2 regions of the Methylobacillus flagellatus KT genome follow, and region 2 is predicted to be linked to the other one. Evidence: predicted binding sites of a transcription regulator. Region 2 holds the regulator's gene; the other holds the start of a gene.

Region 1 (7,458 bases), 430 kb from region 2:
TTGCCCTGACCGAACAAGTCGCCGACCACGTTCATGCCGTCCATCAGCGGCCCTTCGATCACATGGATCGGGCGACCGCCCTCGCTCATGACCTTCTGCCGCGCTTCCTCGGTATCTTGCACGATGAACTCGGTAATGCCGTGCACCATGGCGTATTCCAGACGCTTTTCCACCGGGACCGGGTTTTCAGGGGTGCCACGCCAATCCAGGGTTGCCTCCTGCTTTTTGCCTCCAGCGGCCAGGGTAGCGGCAAATTCGATCATCCGCTCGGTGGCATCCTCGCGGCGGTTGAGCACCACGTCCTCCACACGCTCGCGCAACTCCGGGTCGAGGTCGTCGTATACGCCTATCATGCCAGCGTTGACGATACCCATGGTCATGCCAGCCTTGATGGCATGATAGAGGAACACGGTGTGAATCGCTTCCCGCGCGGCTTCGTTGCCACGGAAACTGAAACTCACATTGGACACGCCGCCGGAAATACGCGCATGGGGCAGGTTTTCTTTGATCCAGCGCGTGGCGTTGATGAAGTCCACTGCATAGTTGTTGTGCTCTTCGATGCCAGTCGCCACGGCAAAAATATTGGGATCGAAAATGATATCCTCGGGCGGAAAATTCAGCTTCTCCACCAGCAGGTCATAAGCGCGCTTGCAAATCTCGATTTTTCGCTCGAAGGTATCGGCCTGCCCGGTTTCGTCGAATGCCATGACAATCACGGCCGCGCCGTAGCGACGGCACAACGCGGCCTGGCGCAGGAACTCGGCCTCACCTTCCTTCATGGAAATGGAATTGACGATGCACTTGCCTTGCACGCACTTGAGTCCTGCCTCGATCACCGCCCACTTCGACGAGTCGATCATGATGGGCACGCGTGCGATATCGGGCTCAGAAGCCACGAGATTGAGGAAATGCGTCATGGCCCGTACAGCATCCAGCATGCCTTCATCCATGTTGATGTCGATCACCTGCGCACCGTTTTCCACTTGCTGGCGTGCGACAGCGAGGGCCTCCTCGTACTGCTCGTTGAGGATCATACGGGCGAAAGCCTTGGAACCCGTGACATTAGTACGCTCGCCCACATTGACGAACAAGGAGTCTTCATCGATCGTAAACGGCTCCAGCCCAGCCAGCCTGGTCGCCACGGGGATTTGCGGAATGCGGCGCGGCGGGATATCCCTGACCGCCTCGGCAATTGCTGCGATATGCGATGGGGTGGTGCCGCAACAGCCGCCGGCAATATTGACGAAGCCACTCTCGGCGAATTCCCTGAGCAAGGCAGAAGTATCCTCCGGCTTCTCGTCAAAACCAGTGTCCGACATCGGGTTGGGCAAACCCGCGTTCGGGTAAATACAGACAAAAGTATCGGCGATCCTGCTCAGCTCTTCCGCATAAGGGCGCATCAGAGCCGCACCCAGTGCGCAGTTGAGCCCGATCGTCAACGGTCGCGCATGACGTATCGAGTACCAGAATGCAGGCACGGTCTGACCGGAAAGAATACGTCCGGAGGCATCCGTCACCGTTCCCGAGATCATGATGGGAAGACGCTTGCCGGTTTCCTCGAAATACTGGTCGATCGCGAACAATGCTGCCTTGCAGTTCAAGGTATCGAACACAGTCTCCACCATCAGGATATCAGCCCCGCCATCGACCAGGCCGCGGGCCTGCTCATGATAGGCCGCCACGAGCTGATCGAAAGTGATATTGCGCGCCGCCGGGTCGTTCACGTCCGGGGAAATGGAGGCGGTCTTGGGCGTCGGGCCGAGGGCACCCGCGACGAAGCGCGGCTTGTCCGAGGTGGAAAACTTGTCGCAAGCCGCGCGTGCGAGCCTGGCAGCCTCGACGTTCATTTCATAAGCCAGGTGGGCCATGAAGTAGTCTTCCTGTGCCACGCTGGTCGCCCCGAACGTATTGGTCTCGATAATATCTGCACCAGCCGCCAGGTATTGCTCGTGTATTTCCTGGATGATCTGCGGCTGGGTGAACGTCAGCAACTCGTTGTTGCCCTTGACGAACAGTTCCCGCTCGCCCTCAGGCGCAGCAAAATCGGCGAACCGCCCTTGCGGACCACCGCGATAATCCTCCTCCGTCAGCTTATATTGCTGGATCATGGTCCCCATTGCGCCATCGAGGATCATGATGCGCTTGGACAGGATTTCTCGCAGCAAGACCTCGGTGGGGGACATTTCGTAATGTTTCATGCGGAACCTTAATGCTGGCGAACCAAACAACTGCCAGGTGATTGAATATTCAGGACGTGATTATAAAACAGGAGTGACATGGCGCATAACGAAGTCGGCACTGACGGCAGTGCCGACCTTTTCCCCATGGCCTGTTGTATCTACTGAATACGTCTAGGCTACAACCCCAGCCTGCGGTATTGCACCGCTTCGGCAATATGAACACTTTGCACGGCTTCACTGGCAGACAGGTCCGCAATGGTGCGTGCCACCTTGAGGATACGGTGATATGCACGTGCAGACAGGTCGAGGCGTGCAATCGCCTGTTTCAGCAAGGCAGCCCCTGCTTCGTCTGGCTGGCAGTATGTTTCCACCTGCTGGCTGGTCAGCAAATAATTGGCGACGCCCTGACGATCCAGCTGGCGACGCCTTGCCGCCTCGACCCGGCTCCTGATTGTGGTACTCGCCTCGCCTGCCGGCGCCTGCATCAACTCCTCCTCAGTCAATGCCGGCACCTGGATGTGAAGATCAATGCGGTCCAGCAACGGCCCAGACAATCGGTGGCGGTAGCGCGCGATCTGGTCCGGCGTGCACCGGCACTTGCCGTTAGGATGCCCAAGATAGCCGCATGGACATGGGTTCATGGCGGCAACCAGCTGAAAGCGGGCGGGAAACTCCGCCTGGCGCGCTGCGCGTGAGACAGTGATGTGCCCGGACTCCAGGGGTTCACGCAACACTTCCAGCACCTTGCGGTCGAACTCCGCAAGCTCGTCCAGGAACAAAACACCATGATGCGCAAGCGAAATCTCACCCGGCTTGGGAATCGCACCCCCACCCACCAGGGCCACGCCCGAAGCCGTGTGGTGAGGCGCGCGATAGGGCCGCTTGCCCCAATCGCTGGCGCGGAAACCCTTGCTCAGAGACTGGATAGCCGCAGACTCCAGCGCTTCCACCTCCGTCATCGCAGGCAATATGCCAACAAAGCGCGAGGCCAGCATAGATTTGCCTGTGCCAGGCGGGCCGGACATCAGTACACTATGACCACCCGCAGCGGCGACCTCCAGGGCGCGCCTGGCTTGTAACTGACCCTTGACCTCGGCAAAATCGCCCTCAGCGGAAGCGTGCTGGACAACACTGACCACTTGCGGCGCCAGTAGCTCACGACCTGTCAAATGCGCGCACACTTGCAACAAACTGGTGGCTGGCAGGACTGCTACGCCTTGCACCAAGGCCGCCTCGGCAGCACTGTCCTGGGGCAGAATGAAGGTACGGCCAGATTCCTTGGCCTTGTATGCCATGGCCAAGGCTCCCCGAATCGGCCGCAACTCGCCGGTCAACGCCAGCTCGCCTGCCACCTCATACTGATCCAGCCCCTGAAGAGGAATCTGTCCGGAAGCAGCCAGAATGCCCAATGCAATAGGCAGATCATAACGACCACTTTCCTTAGGCAAGTCTGCAGGCGCCAGGTTGACGGTAATCCGGCGAGCCGGAAATTCGAATTGGGCCGTCTGCAGAGCAGCCCGCACCCTGTCCTTGCTCTCTTTCACCTCTGCTTCAGGCAGGCCCACAATGGTAAAACTCGGCAAGCCGTTGGCAAGATGAACCTCCACCGCGACCGCTGGCGCCTCCATTCCGGCCAGCGCGCGGCTATGTAACACCGCCAGCGCCATGTTCAGGAAGACTGCCCCAGCTTCGCTTCAATTTCAGCCAATTGTTTTTCGAGAGCAGCCAATTGAGCCCTTGTCTTGCGCAGCACCTCGGTCTGGACATCAAACTCTTCACGTGTGACGAGCTCCAGTTTTGTGAATGCGCCCTTTAATAGTGCATGCAGGTTGCGCTCGACATCCTCGGCAGGCAAGGAAGCATATATTTCTTTGATTTTATTAGATAACTCATCAATAAACTGAACACTCATGATTTCAAAATCTCCCAAGTTATCGACAGTTTAGCAGTTTTTTTCCGCCAAAAATCCAGATTAAACGCAATCAACTCAATCACTTACAAACATAAACCAAGGTCCGCACCATTTCAGCCCATACAAAATCACAGAAAAAATAACGTAACTTTTTGTTTTATATGAATGTTGTTTTTATGGCACAGGTGTTGCTTATTACCCAACGCAGAGTTTTCGTTGTGTTTTATTTTTCAAACCTTGAAAGGGTACATTATGCGCAATTCGCTTCTACTTGCCGCCATCGTTGGCACATTTGCAGCACCTGCCGCCGTCATGGCCGAAGAAGCTGCTGGGGCAACCTCTCCTCACACTGTTACATATAACATCGGCCTCACAAGTAACTACATTTTCCGCGGCACCAGCCAATCCGGTGACCGTCCAGCGATCCAAGGTGGTATGGACTACTCCCACGCCAGCGGTTTCTATGCTGGTACATGGGCATCCAGCATCAGCTGGTTGACTGACACTGGTGCCGACGGTTACGGTGGTGAGCGCGCCTACAATAGTTCCAGCATGGAATTGGATATCTATGCAGGTTATACCGCTGAAATCGGCGAAACCGGCATTACTTATGATGTAGGTGTCAATCAATACATCTACCCAGGCCGCCGCAATACTGCTGTTAGCCCATACAACGCTGATACCACTGAAATCTATGGAGGCCTTGCCTACAAGTGGGTTTCCGCACGTTACAACTGGTCCCCAAGCAAGTCTGCCTTCGGCTTCCAAGGTCGCGGTGCCAGCTATATCGACCTGACACTGGACATCCCATTTGGCGATACAGGCTATAGCGCAATCGCCCACGTTGGCCGCCAGGAATTCGGCAATGGCCCCAGCGAGTACGACTATACCGACTGGAAACTCGGCCTGAGCAAGGCATGGGATAACGGTATTGTCGCCGGCGGTTACTATACCGACACCGATGCCGATCCTAGCGCATTCACCTACGGCCCTGTGTTCTCCGGTAAGGAAAACTGGACTTTCTTCGTCCAAAAGACTTTCTAATAAAACAACTAAGTTAGAAGGCAAGGCGTTTGCCTTGCCTTTTTTATTTGAGAGGAGATCACCATGAAACTCGTATCCGCTATCATCAAGCCCTTCAAGCTTGACGAGGTGCGTGAAGCCCTTTCCTCCATTGGAGTTCAGGGTATCACCGTCACTGAAGTCAAAGGCTTTGGTCGTCAAAAAGGCCACACCGAGCTTTACCGTGGTGCAGAATACGTTGTCGATTTTTTGCCCAAGATCAAGCTGGAAGTCGCAGTCGCCGATGAATTACTTGACCAAGTAGTGGAAGTTATCGAAAAATCTGCCTCCACTGGCAAAATCGGCGATGGCAAGATTTTCGTCTTCGACTTGGAACAAGTCTACCGCATTCGTACTGGCGAAACCGGCGCTGATGCGCTTTAAGGGAGTTGATATGAAAAAAATTCTTTCCATGATTGCACTGGTTAGTGCGCTGGGTTTCTCCGGCCTTGCATTGGCCGAAGAAGAAGTTGTCATCGTTGACGAAGCTGTCTCCACTGAAATCGCACCCGCTGCTGCAGAGGCGGTAGACACAGCCACCGAGGCCATGTTGGCCCTGAGCCCCGGCGATACTGCCTGGACCATCGTCGCCACTGTGCTGGTGCTGGCCATGATCATTCCCGGCGTCGCCTTGTTCTACGGTGGCTTGGTTCGCACCAAGAATATGGTTTCCATCCTGACCCAGGTGTTCGTCACGACAGCGCTTATGTCCGTGATTTGGGTCGTCTACGGCTATAGCCTGGCCTTTACTGATGGCGGCAGCCTGAACGCCTATATCGGCGGATTCAGCAAGACCCTGTTATCAGGCATCACGCCCGATACCTTGCTGGAAGGCGGTACCATCCCCGAATATGTATTTGTTACCTTTCAATTGACCTTTGCGGCAATCACCCCGGCACTGATCGTCGGCGGCTTTGCCGAACGCATGAAGTTCTCTGCCGTACTGGCCTTCCTCGCATTGTGGGTGACGTTCATCTATATCCCGATCGCGCACATGGTCTGGGGTGGCGGCTTCCTGGGCGACCTCGGCGCAGCTGACTTTGCAGGCGGCACTGTTGTTCACATGAATGCGGGTATTGCAGCACTCGTCGGCGCCATCGTCGTTGGCAAGCGTCTTGGCTACGGCAAGGAAGCTATGCCTCCGCACAGCATTACGCTAACCATGGTCGGCGCTTCCATGCTGTGGGTAGGCTGGTTCGGCTTCAATGTCGGCAGTGAACTTGCCGCCGACGGTATTGCAGGCCTGGCCTTGATCAACACACAGGCAGCTACCGGCGCCGCCGTATTGGGCTGGGTTTTCGCAGAATGGCTGTTCAAGGGCAAGCCCTCATTGCTGGGTGCCGTTTCCGGTGCAGTCGCCGGCCTGGTTGCCATCACGCCGGCCTGCGGCTTCCTCGGCCCTGTCGGCGCCATCGTACTTGGATTTGTTGCCAGCGTTATCGCTTTCTGGGCGGTCACCAGTCTGAAAGTCAAGCTGGGTTATGACGATTCCCTGGATGTATTCGGCATCCACGGTGTCGCTGGCCTGATCGGCGCATTCGGTACCGGCATCCTCATGAGTGCCGACTTCGGTGGCATCGGCTACGAAGAAGGCACGACGATGGCAAGCCAGCTTTATGCACAAGCCGTCGCGATTGGCGTCACCATCGTATGGGGTGGTATCGGCAGTTATATCCTGTTCAAAATCGTCGACCTTTTCATCGGCCTGCGCGCCAGCGAAGAAGCCGAACGTGAAGGTCTCGATACCTCCGAACACGGTGAGCGTGCCTATCACTACTAAGTTGGGTAATAGCTAGACTCGACGGGCGCTTTCAGCGCCCGTTCTTTTTCACCCATGCAAGCTCATCCATCGCATCGAGAAATGACCCCAATGCACTCAATCGGGGCAATCCTGCACCACTTCGTCACAGCAGCAGCATAAAACCTGCCTCAACAATGGAAATTGCCCCCTGCAAAGTTGGCACGCTGATTGCTTATCTATGATCAAGCGTAATTTGATCTTTACGTCGCAAGACCAGGAACATTTTACTGCCTAGTTTTATGCATTATCTCCTCCTCCTCAGGGCGCTTCGAGCGCCCCTTTTTTTTGCCTATAACTTTAGCTTCCTTTTCATCAGGCAGGATGACTGCCCCAGGACCACATCTCCTGAAATCATCAGGAGCAAATGCACCATACAAACGACGCAAGAGTGCGCATTCGACGCATTGCGACCATTGAAGCCATCGGAAACCTCAGGCTCAAGCCAAGACAGACTCATTGATCCCCATGCGCTGCTCGCCGGAACGGACAGGAACGCTGGCGCG
Region 2 (7,458 bases):
CGAGCCACGGCGACCTGGGCATGATCACACGGGATGACGTGGTGATTGCGCTATCCAATTCGGGAGAGGCGGACGAACTGCTGGCACTGTTGCCGCCATTGAAGCGTATTGGGACGCCTATCATCAGTATTTCAGGCAACCGCCATTCGACCTTGTCCAAGGCGGCGGATATTTTTCTCGACGCCCATGTGTCACAGGAGGCGTGTCCCCTGGGACTTGCGCCCACCGCAAGCACGACTGCGGCGCTGGCGCTGGGAGATGCGTTGGCCGTTACCCTGCTGGATCAGCGCGGGTTCTCGCGCGAGGATTTTGCCCTGGCTCATCCTGGCGGATCCATTGGCCGGCGGCTGTTGCTGCATGTACAGGACGTCATGCGTAGTGGGGACGATATTCCTGCCGTGTCGGTCAGCAGCAGCCTTAAGGATGGCTTGCTGGAGATGTCGCGCAAGGGCTTGGGCATGACTGCGGTGCTGGATGCCGCAGACAAGCCTGTGGGCATATTCACGGATGGCGACTTGCGCCGGGCGTTCGAGGCAGGCATCGACATCAACGGGACCCGCATGGCCGATGTCATGCATGCGCACCCCCGCAGCATTTTGCCCGGGCAGCTGGCCGTCGATGCCTTGGCCTTGATGGAGCAATATTCTATAAGCAGTCTGCTGGTCGTCGACCAGCAGGGTAATCTGGTCGGCGCACTCAATATGCACGACTTACTCATGGCAAAGGTGGTTTAGAAGTTGATTTCCTTAGAAGAGCGCGCAAGGCGCATCAAGATGGCAGTATTTGACGTGGATGGCGTTTTGACCAATGGCGGGCTGATGCTGGGGGATGACGGCCTGGAATACAAGATTTTCCATTCCCAGGATGGTTTGGGAATGAAGATGCTCAAGAATACTGGCATCCGCATGGCCTATATCACAGGCCGCAAGTCCAATGTGGTGGTGAAACGTGCCGAGAATACAGGTGTACAGATCATCTATCAGGGTATAGACGATAAGCTAGAGGCATTCACCGACTTGCTGGAGAAGCAGGGCGTGTCAGCCGAGGACTGTCTGTTTATGGGGGATGATGTGATCGACATTCCTCCCATGCGCCGTGCCGGGCTCGCGGTGACCGTGCCGCATGCCATGCCGCTGGTCAAGGAGTATGCTCATTACACCACCGAGCGCCAGGCCGGGTTGGGTGCTGTGCGCGAAGTCTGTGAGCTGCTCATGCGGGCGCAAGGCACCTTCGACGCGCAAATGGCGCCATATTTGAAGTAAATGCGATAAATGCAAGGGCGCACCAATACCATCCTGTTTCCACTTGCCGTACTCGGCCTGATGGCCTTGATTACATTATGGATAGACCGCACGGTGCAGCCTCCGGAGCCGCGCATCGACGGGGCAACCCGCCACGACCCGGACTATATCCTGAATAACTTCGTCACGACGAAGACGGATGCGACGGGGTCGATCAGCCATATCCTCAAGGCATCTGAGATGCGGCATTACCCGGATGACGATACTACCGAGCTGGAAAACCCGCATTTCACCCAGTTTGGGGTGGGCAGGCCTGCGACGACGATAGAAGGTAAGCGCGGCTATGTCTCCAGTGACGGGGCGGTCGTGGAATTCCGCGACAATGTGCGCGTGGTGCGGCCGGCATTCGGGGATCGCCCGGAAATGACGCTGACAACGGAATATCTGCGGGTGGAACCGGATCGCGAGGTTGCGTCGACCGATCAGCCTGTCGTGATTACCCAGGGCCCTAAGAGCGTGGTGCGCGCAGTCGGGATGGTGTATGACAAGAAAAACCAGACCATACAGCTTAATAAGCGGGTGCGTAGCCATTATGAGCGCCCTCCCGCCAAGCGGGCCAGCAGCAAGCCAAGGGCATCTGCCAAACCTGTGGCTTCCAGAACCAGCAAGCAAACATCCGGTAATAGTAAAAATGCCAAGCAGCCAACCAAGACCCAGTAGAACGATATTTTTCAGCGGAGAATCTATGCGCCACCCGCCTTATTCATTAGTGCTTGCCATACTGGCTGGCATGCTGTCAGTTTCCGCCTTCGCGGAAAAGGCCGACCGGGACAAGCCGATTGAGTTGGAGGCCGATGCCGTGCAGGTCAACGATGCCAAGAAGACCAGTACCTACACCGGTAATGTGATCCTGACCCAGGGGACCCTGGTCATCCGCGGCGACAAGCTGATCGTGCGCGAGGACAAGGAAGGCTTCCAGCACAGCACATCTTATGGCAATCCGACGACGTTCAGGCAGAAGCGCGACGGCAAGAACGAATACATGGAGGGTGGCGGCCAGCGGATAGAGTATGATGGACGCATGGACAAGGTGCAGTTGTTTACCAATGCCTGGGTCAAGCGCGGCGATGATATCGTGCATGGGGATTACATCATGTATGACGCCAACGCCGAATATGCGGAAGTCATCAGCGGCGGATCACAAGCGACAACTCCGACTGGCCGTGTGCGCGCCATTATTCAGCCGAGGAAGAAACCAGAGGCGGAGGCTCCCTGAGCCGGACGGCTGTTTGCAGCCTTCTGCCTGTTTACCGGTCAAGGCGACCGCGCTTTATATTAGAGATGGTATCGACCGCATAAATGAGTGAATTAATCGTAGAAAGCTTGCGCAAGCAATATAAATCGCGCACCGTCGTGCAGGATATTTCCCTGCAGCTCAACAGTGGCGAGGTGGTTGGACTGCTAGGACCGAATGGCGCGGGCAAGACAACCAGTTTCTACATGATGGTGGGATTGGTGCCCCTGGATGGCGGACGCATACTGCTCAATGGCAAGGACCTGAGTCGGATGCCCATCCACCAGCGCGCGCGCATGGGGTTGGCCTACCTGCCCCAGGAGCCGTCCATTTTCCGCAAGATGACGGTGACGGAGAATATCCAGGCCATCCTCGAGTTGCAGGAAATGACCGCTGAGCAGCAGAATGAGCAGCTTGAATCCTTGTTGCAGGAGCTCCATATCACCCATATACGCAACAGTATGGCAGTCAGCCTGTCCGGAGGCGAGCGCCGCCGGGTGGAAATCGCCCGCTGCCTGGCGACCAATCCCAGTTTTATACTGTTGGACGAGCCGTTTGCGGGGATTGACCCGATCGCGGTACTGGATATCCAGAAGATCGTACGTTTTCTGACCGAGCGCAACATCGGAGTTTTGATCACGGACCATAATGTGCGTGAGACATTGGGCATATGCGACCGCGCCTATATCGTGAACGAAGGCCGCGTATTCGCATCGGGGAAACCCAGTGAAATCATTCATAACGAGAGTGTAAGAGAAGTTTACCTGGGCAAGGATTTCCGCCTGTAGTCCATGCAGAATTAGAGAGATGAAACAAAGTCTACAGCTAAAATTTTCCCAAAATCTCGCATTGACGCCGCAGCTGCAGCAGTCAATCAAATTGTTGCAGCTGTCCTCGCAGGAACTCAACCAGGAGCTGGAGTCACTGTTGCAGGCCAATCCCTTGCTGGAGCGTATAGACGGTCCAGACGGTGCTGCCGAGATATCCGAAAGCTACAGTCCTGCCCCGGATGCTGCGGTTTCTGCTCCTGCCAGCGAAGCGCCTGCGCCCGCGAGCGAGGAATTGCCACGCATTGACGAATTTGGCGGCGGGGATGATTACTATGAGTCTTTCCAAGGAGGTAGCCGCTGGGAAGAAGGCGGCGCTAATAGTGAAGACGATAACGACTTCAGCTTTCAGGAAGCGGCCAACCTCACTCTGCGTGAACACCTGCTGAGCCAGATCAAGCTGCTGCCTTTGTCGGAACGTGATCAGACCTTGGCGATGGTACTGGTAGATGCGATCAATGACGATGGGTATCTGGAACAGTCCCTGGAAGAGCTGGCCGAGCTTTTGCCGGAAGAGCTGGAGATCGATCCGCTCGAGCTTGAAACGGCACTCAAGCATATCCAGAATCTGGATCCGCCGGGGATTGGCGCCCGCAACCTGGCAGAATGCCTGACATTGCAACTGCGTGCCTTGCCGGCAGAAACACCTTTTGTGGAGTTGGCGATCAAGGTTGCCGAACAGCATCTGCCCCTGCTGGCAAGTCGTGATTACACGCGCTTGCGTAAACTGCTGCATTGCGATGATGATGTCCTGAAATCGGTGCAGCAACTGGTGACCCAGCTCAATCCGCGACCAGGCGGCGAATTCAGCCACATTACTTCGGATCATTACATCCAGCATGAAATCGTGGTGAAGAAGATCAAGGGGATCTGGGTTGCCAGCCTGAATGATGAGGTCGTACCCAAGCTGCGTATCAACCAGCTTTATGCCGGCATCCTGAAACGGAATCGTGACAGCTCCAGTCAATATCTCATGAGTCAGATGCAGGAGGCGAAATGGATGATCAAGAATATCCAGCAGCGCTTCTCCACTATCCTGCGTGTGTCGCAGGCAATCGTGGACCGGCAGCGTAATTTCTTCGAGCACGGCGAAGTGGCCATGCGCCCGTTGGTGCTTCGGGAGATTGCCGATGAGCTGGGCCTGCATGAATCGACCGTGTCGCGCGTGACCACAAGAAAGCACATGCTCACACCGCGCGGTGTTTACGAGTTGAAGTATTTCTTCGGCAGCCATGTGGCGACAGAGTCGGGAGGAGCGTGCTCCGCCACGGCGATCCGTGCGTTGATCAAGCAGATGGTGAGCGAGGAAAACCCGAAGAAGCCGCTGTCCGACAATCAGATCACCGATATCCTGAGCAAGCAAGGGATTGTCGTGGCAAGAAGAACTATAGCGAAATACCGCGAGTCTCTACAGATACCCGCGGCCAACCAGCGCAAGTCGCTTTGATTTGCGCGTTTTTCAAGTAAGGAGAGTGTTATGAATTTGCACCTGACCGGACATCATCTAGAGGTTACTCCAGCGTTGCGCGAATATGTGCAGTCTAAACTGGCTCGACTCAGTAATCACTTTGATCATGTGATTGACCTCAAGGTCACCCTGAGTGTAGAAAAACTGGTGCAAAAGGCGGAAGCCACCCTGCATGTGCCTGGCAACGACCTGCATGCGGAATGTGGTGCAGAAAACATGTACAGCGCGATTGACTTGCTAGCTGACAAGCTGGACCGCCAAGTGTTGAAGCATAAGGAGAAGATCAGCAACCACAACCAAGCATCAGGTGGCCTCAAGCACCAACCGGTTGAGTAACCTTCGGTGAGATGCTGCAAGCGCTATGCTACGAGCAAGGATTTGACGCGCTTGCAGCAATTTCTTCTGCATGTTCATCCCCCAAGGTATTAAGCATACATGGCTGAAATCAGTGTGACCCAGCTTTACAAGGATATGCGCCGCAAGCTCAAGCTGAAATGGGTAGCAGGGTTGGCGGGTGGCGACAATCCCCTGACAAGTGAAACCGTGACCAAGCCATCTCTGGCGCTGGTCGGTCACCTGAATTTCGTGCATCCCAACCGTGTACAGGTCTTGGGTTGCGCGGAAATGGACTACCTGCGCAGCCTGAAGGCGCGCGAATTGTTCCAGGCGATCAAGAACCTGTTTTCCGCTGACCTGGCAGCCATCATCGTCGCTAATGGCGAAGAAGCCCCGAAAGAACTGGTGGCGGCTTCCGACGAGTTCGGCACGCCTTTGTTCACTTCACCTTTACGCAGTCCCGGCCTCATGGATGTGCTGAGCCATTACCTTGCCCAAGCCGTGGCGATATCGGAAAGCTTGCATGGCGTGTTCATGGAAGTGCAGGGTTTCGGCCTCATGATCAAGGGCACCGCGGCCATTGGCAAGAGCGAGCTGGCACTGGAGCTGATTTCGCGAGGACACCGCTTGGTGGCGGATGATATCGTCGACTTCTATCGTATCGCGCCGGACAGGCTGGAAGGGCGTTGCCCGCCGTTGCTCCAAGACTTCCTCGAAGTGCGCGGATTGGGGGTGCTCAATATCCGCGCCTTGTTTGGCGACAATGCCGTCAAGCCGACCAAGCCGCTCGACCTGATCGTGCAACTGGAAATGGCGGATACCATGGTGCCGCTGGATCGGCTCAACATCAAATCGCAGCATGAGAAAATCCTGGATGTCAAAATCCCCAAGGTCGTGATCCCGGTCGCTGCCGGCCGTAATATCGCCGTCCTGGTCGAAGTGGCCGTGCGCAACCATATGCTCCTGTTGCGCGGCATCAACGGTACCAAGCAGTTCCTGCAGCGCCAGCATCGCGAGATGGCGCGCACTTCCCGGAAAACGAAACCACAGGCCGAATAGAGCATGCAGCTTGTCATCGTGACCGGTCTTTCGGGTTCAGGCAAGAGCATCGTGCTCAAGATGCTGGAAGACAGTGGTTACTATTGCATCGACAACCTGCCTGCCACCCTGCTGCCTCAAGCTTCGGAACATCTGAGCCAAGGCAATCACCAAAGAGTGGCAATCAGCATCGATACACGCAGTGCCTCGCTCGAGGCGCTGCCAGGCAACATCCGCAAGCTCAAGGATGAGGGCATCGAGGTACAGGTGCTTTTTCTCGAGGCCAATGTGGAGACACTGGTCAAGCGCTACAGCGAAACGCGCCGGCGCCATCCCTTGAGCAGTGACACCAGCACTCTGGCGGAGAGCATCAGTCACGAACGCCACATGCTGGAGCCTCTGGTTGATCTGGGGCTGCGCATCGATACCAGCAGTCTCAGCGCCAATGCCTTGCGCAATTGGGTCAAGGAATTCGTGACGCAGAAAAACGGTGAACTCATCCTGCTCTTCTCCTCGTTTGGTTTCAAGCATGGGATTCCGCTGGATGCAGATTATGTGTTTGACGTGCGCTGCCTGCCCAACCCCTACTATGATCCGGCGCTCCGGCCCCAGACCGGACAGGACAAGCCCGTGTGTGCGTTCCTGGAGGCACATGACAGCGTACAGAACATGTATGACGATATCCGCGGTTTCATCGAGCGCTGGCTGCCCAACTTCATTGCCGACAACCGCAGCTACTTGACCGTGGCGATCGGTTGCACCGGCGGCCAGCACCGCTCGGTCTATCTTGCAGAACGTCTTGCGGCACATTTCCGCCGCCAGGAATACCGCGTGCTGGTGCGGCATCGATCACTGGAGACCAACTAGGCCGCGTAGCCAGCCGCAGCGCAGCCGAGGATATGGAATACAACGCATGATAGGTATACTCATCATTGCCCATGGCACCCTGGGCGAAAGCCTGATTCACTGTGCAAGCCACGTCATGGGCTCGCGACCGCCGTTGCTGAGGCAGCTCGGGGTTGGTACGCATGACGACCCGGGCGAATTACTGCCGCAGGCCCAGCAAATGATCAGGGAACTGGACGAGGGGCAGGGAGTGCTGATACTTTCAGATATCTACGGCGCCACACCCTGCAACCTGGTGACAAGGCTGCTGATTCCCGGCCATGTCGAAGGCGTGGCCGGGGTCAACCTGCCTATGCTGGTGCGGGCGCTCACCTATCGGCAAGACAACGGCATCATGACCCTGGTCGA

The links. Region 2 encodes sigma-54, which starts transcription at its own class of promoters, with help from an activator protein. Its sites were predicted from a motif close to TGGCACNNTTCCTGCT; they were not measured.
Region 1: the regulator sigma-54 is predicted to act here: its motif matches at 4,270-4,285, upstream of MFLA_RS12815 (TorF family putative porin).

Annotation. Positions count from the first base shown of each region.
Region 1 is NC_007947.1:2,688,303-2,695,760, forward strand. Features, by position in the region: gene metH (methionine synthase) at 1-2,198, opposite strand, end outside; gene MFLA_RS12805 (YifB family Mg chelatase-like AAA ATPase) at 2,357-3,847, opposite strand; gene MFLA_RS12810 (accessory factor UbiK family protein) at 3,850-4,092, opposite strand; gene MFLA_RS12815 (TorF family putative porin) at 4,345-5,136, shown strand; gene glnK (P-II family nitrogen regulator) at 5,200-5,538, shown strand; gene MFLA_RS12825 (ammonium transporter) at 5,549-6,934, shown strand.
Region 2 is NC_007947.1:148,647-156,104, forward strand. Features, by position in the region: gene MFLA_RS00720 (KpsF/GutQ family sugar-phosphate isomerase) at 1-734, shown strand, start outside; gene MFLA_RS00725 (KdsC family phosphatase) at 774-1,262, shown strand; gene lptC (LPS export ABC transporter periplasmic protein LptC) at 1,272-1,961, shown strand; gene lptA (lipopolysaccharide transport periplasmic protein LptA) at 1,987-2,517, shown strand; gene lptB (LPS export ABC transporter ATP-binding protein) at 2,601-3,323, shown strand; gene MFLA_RS00745 (RNA polymerase factor sigma-54) at 3,343-4,809, shown strand; gene hpf (ribosome hibernation-promoting factor, HPF/YfiA family) at 4,840-5,166, shown strand; gene hprK (HPr(Ser) kinase/phosphatase) at 5,266-6,225, shown strand; gene rapZ (RNase adapter RapZ) at 6,229-7,071, shown strand; gene MFLA_RS00765 (PTS sugar transporter subunit IIA) at 7,118-7,458, shown strand, end outside.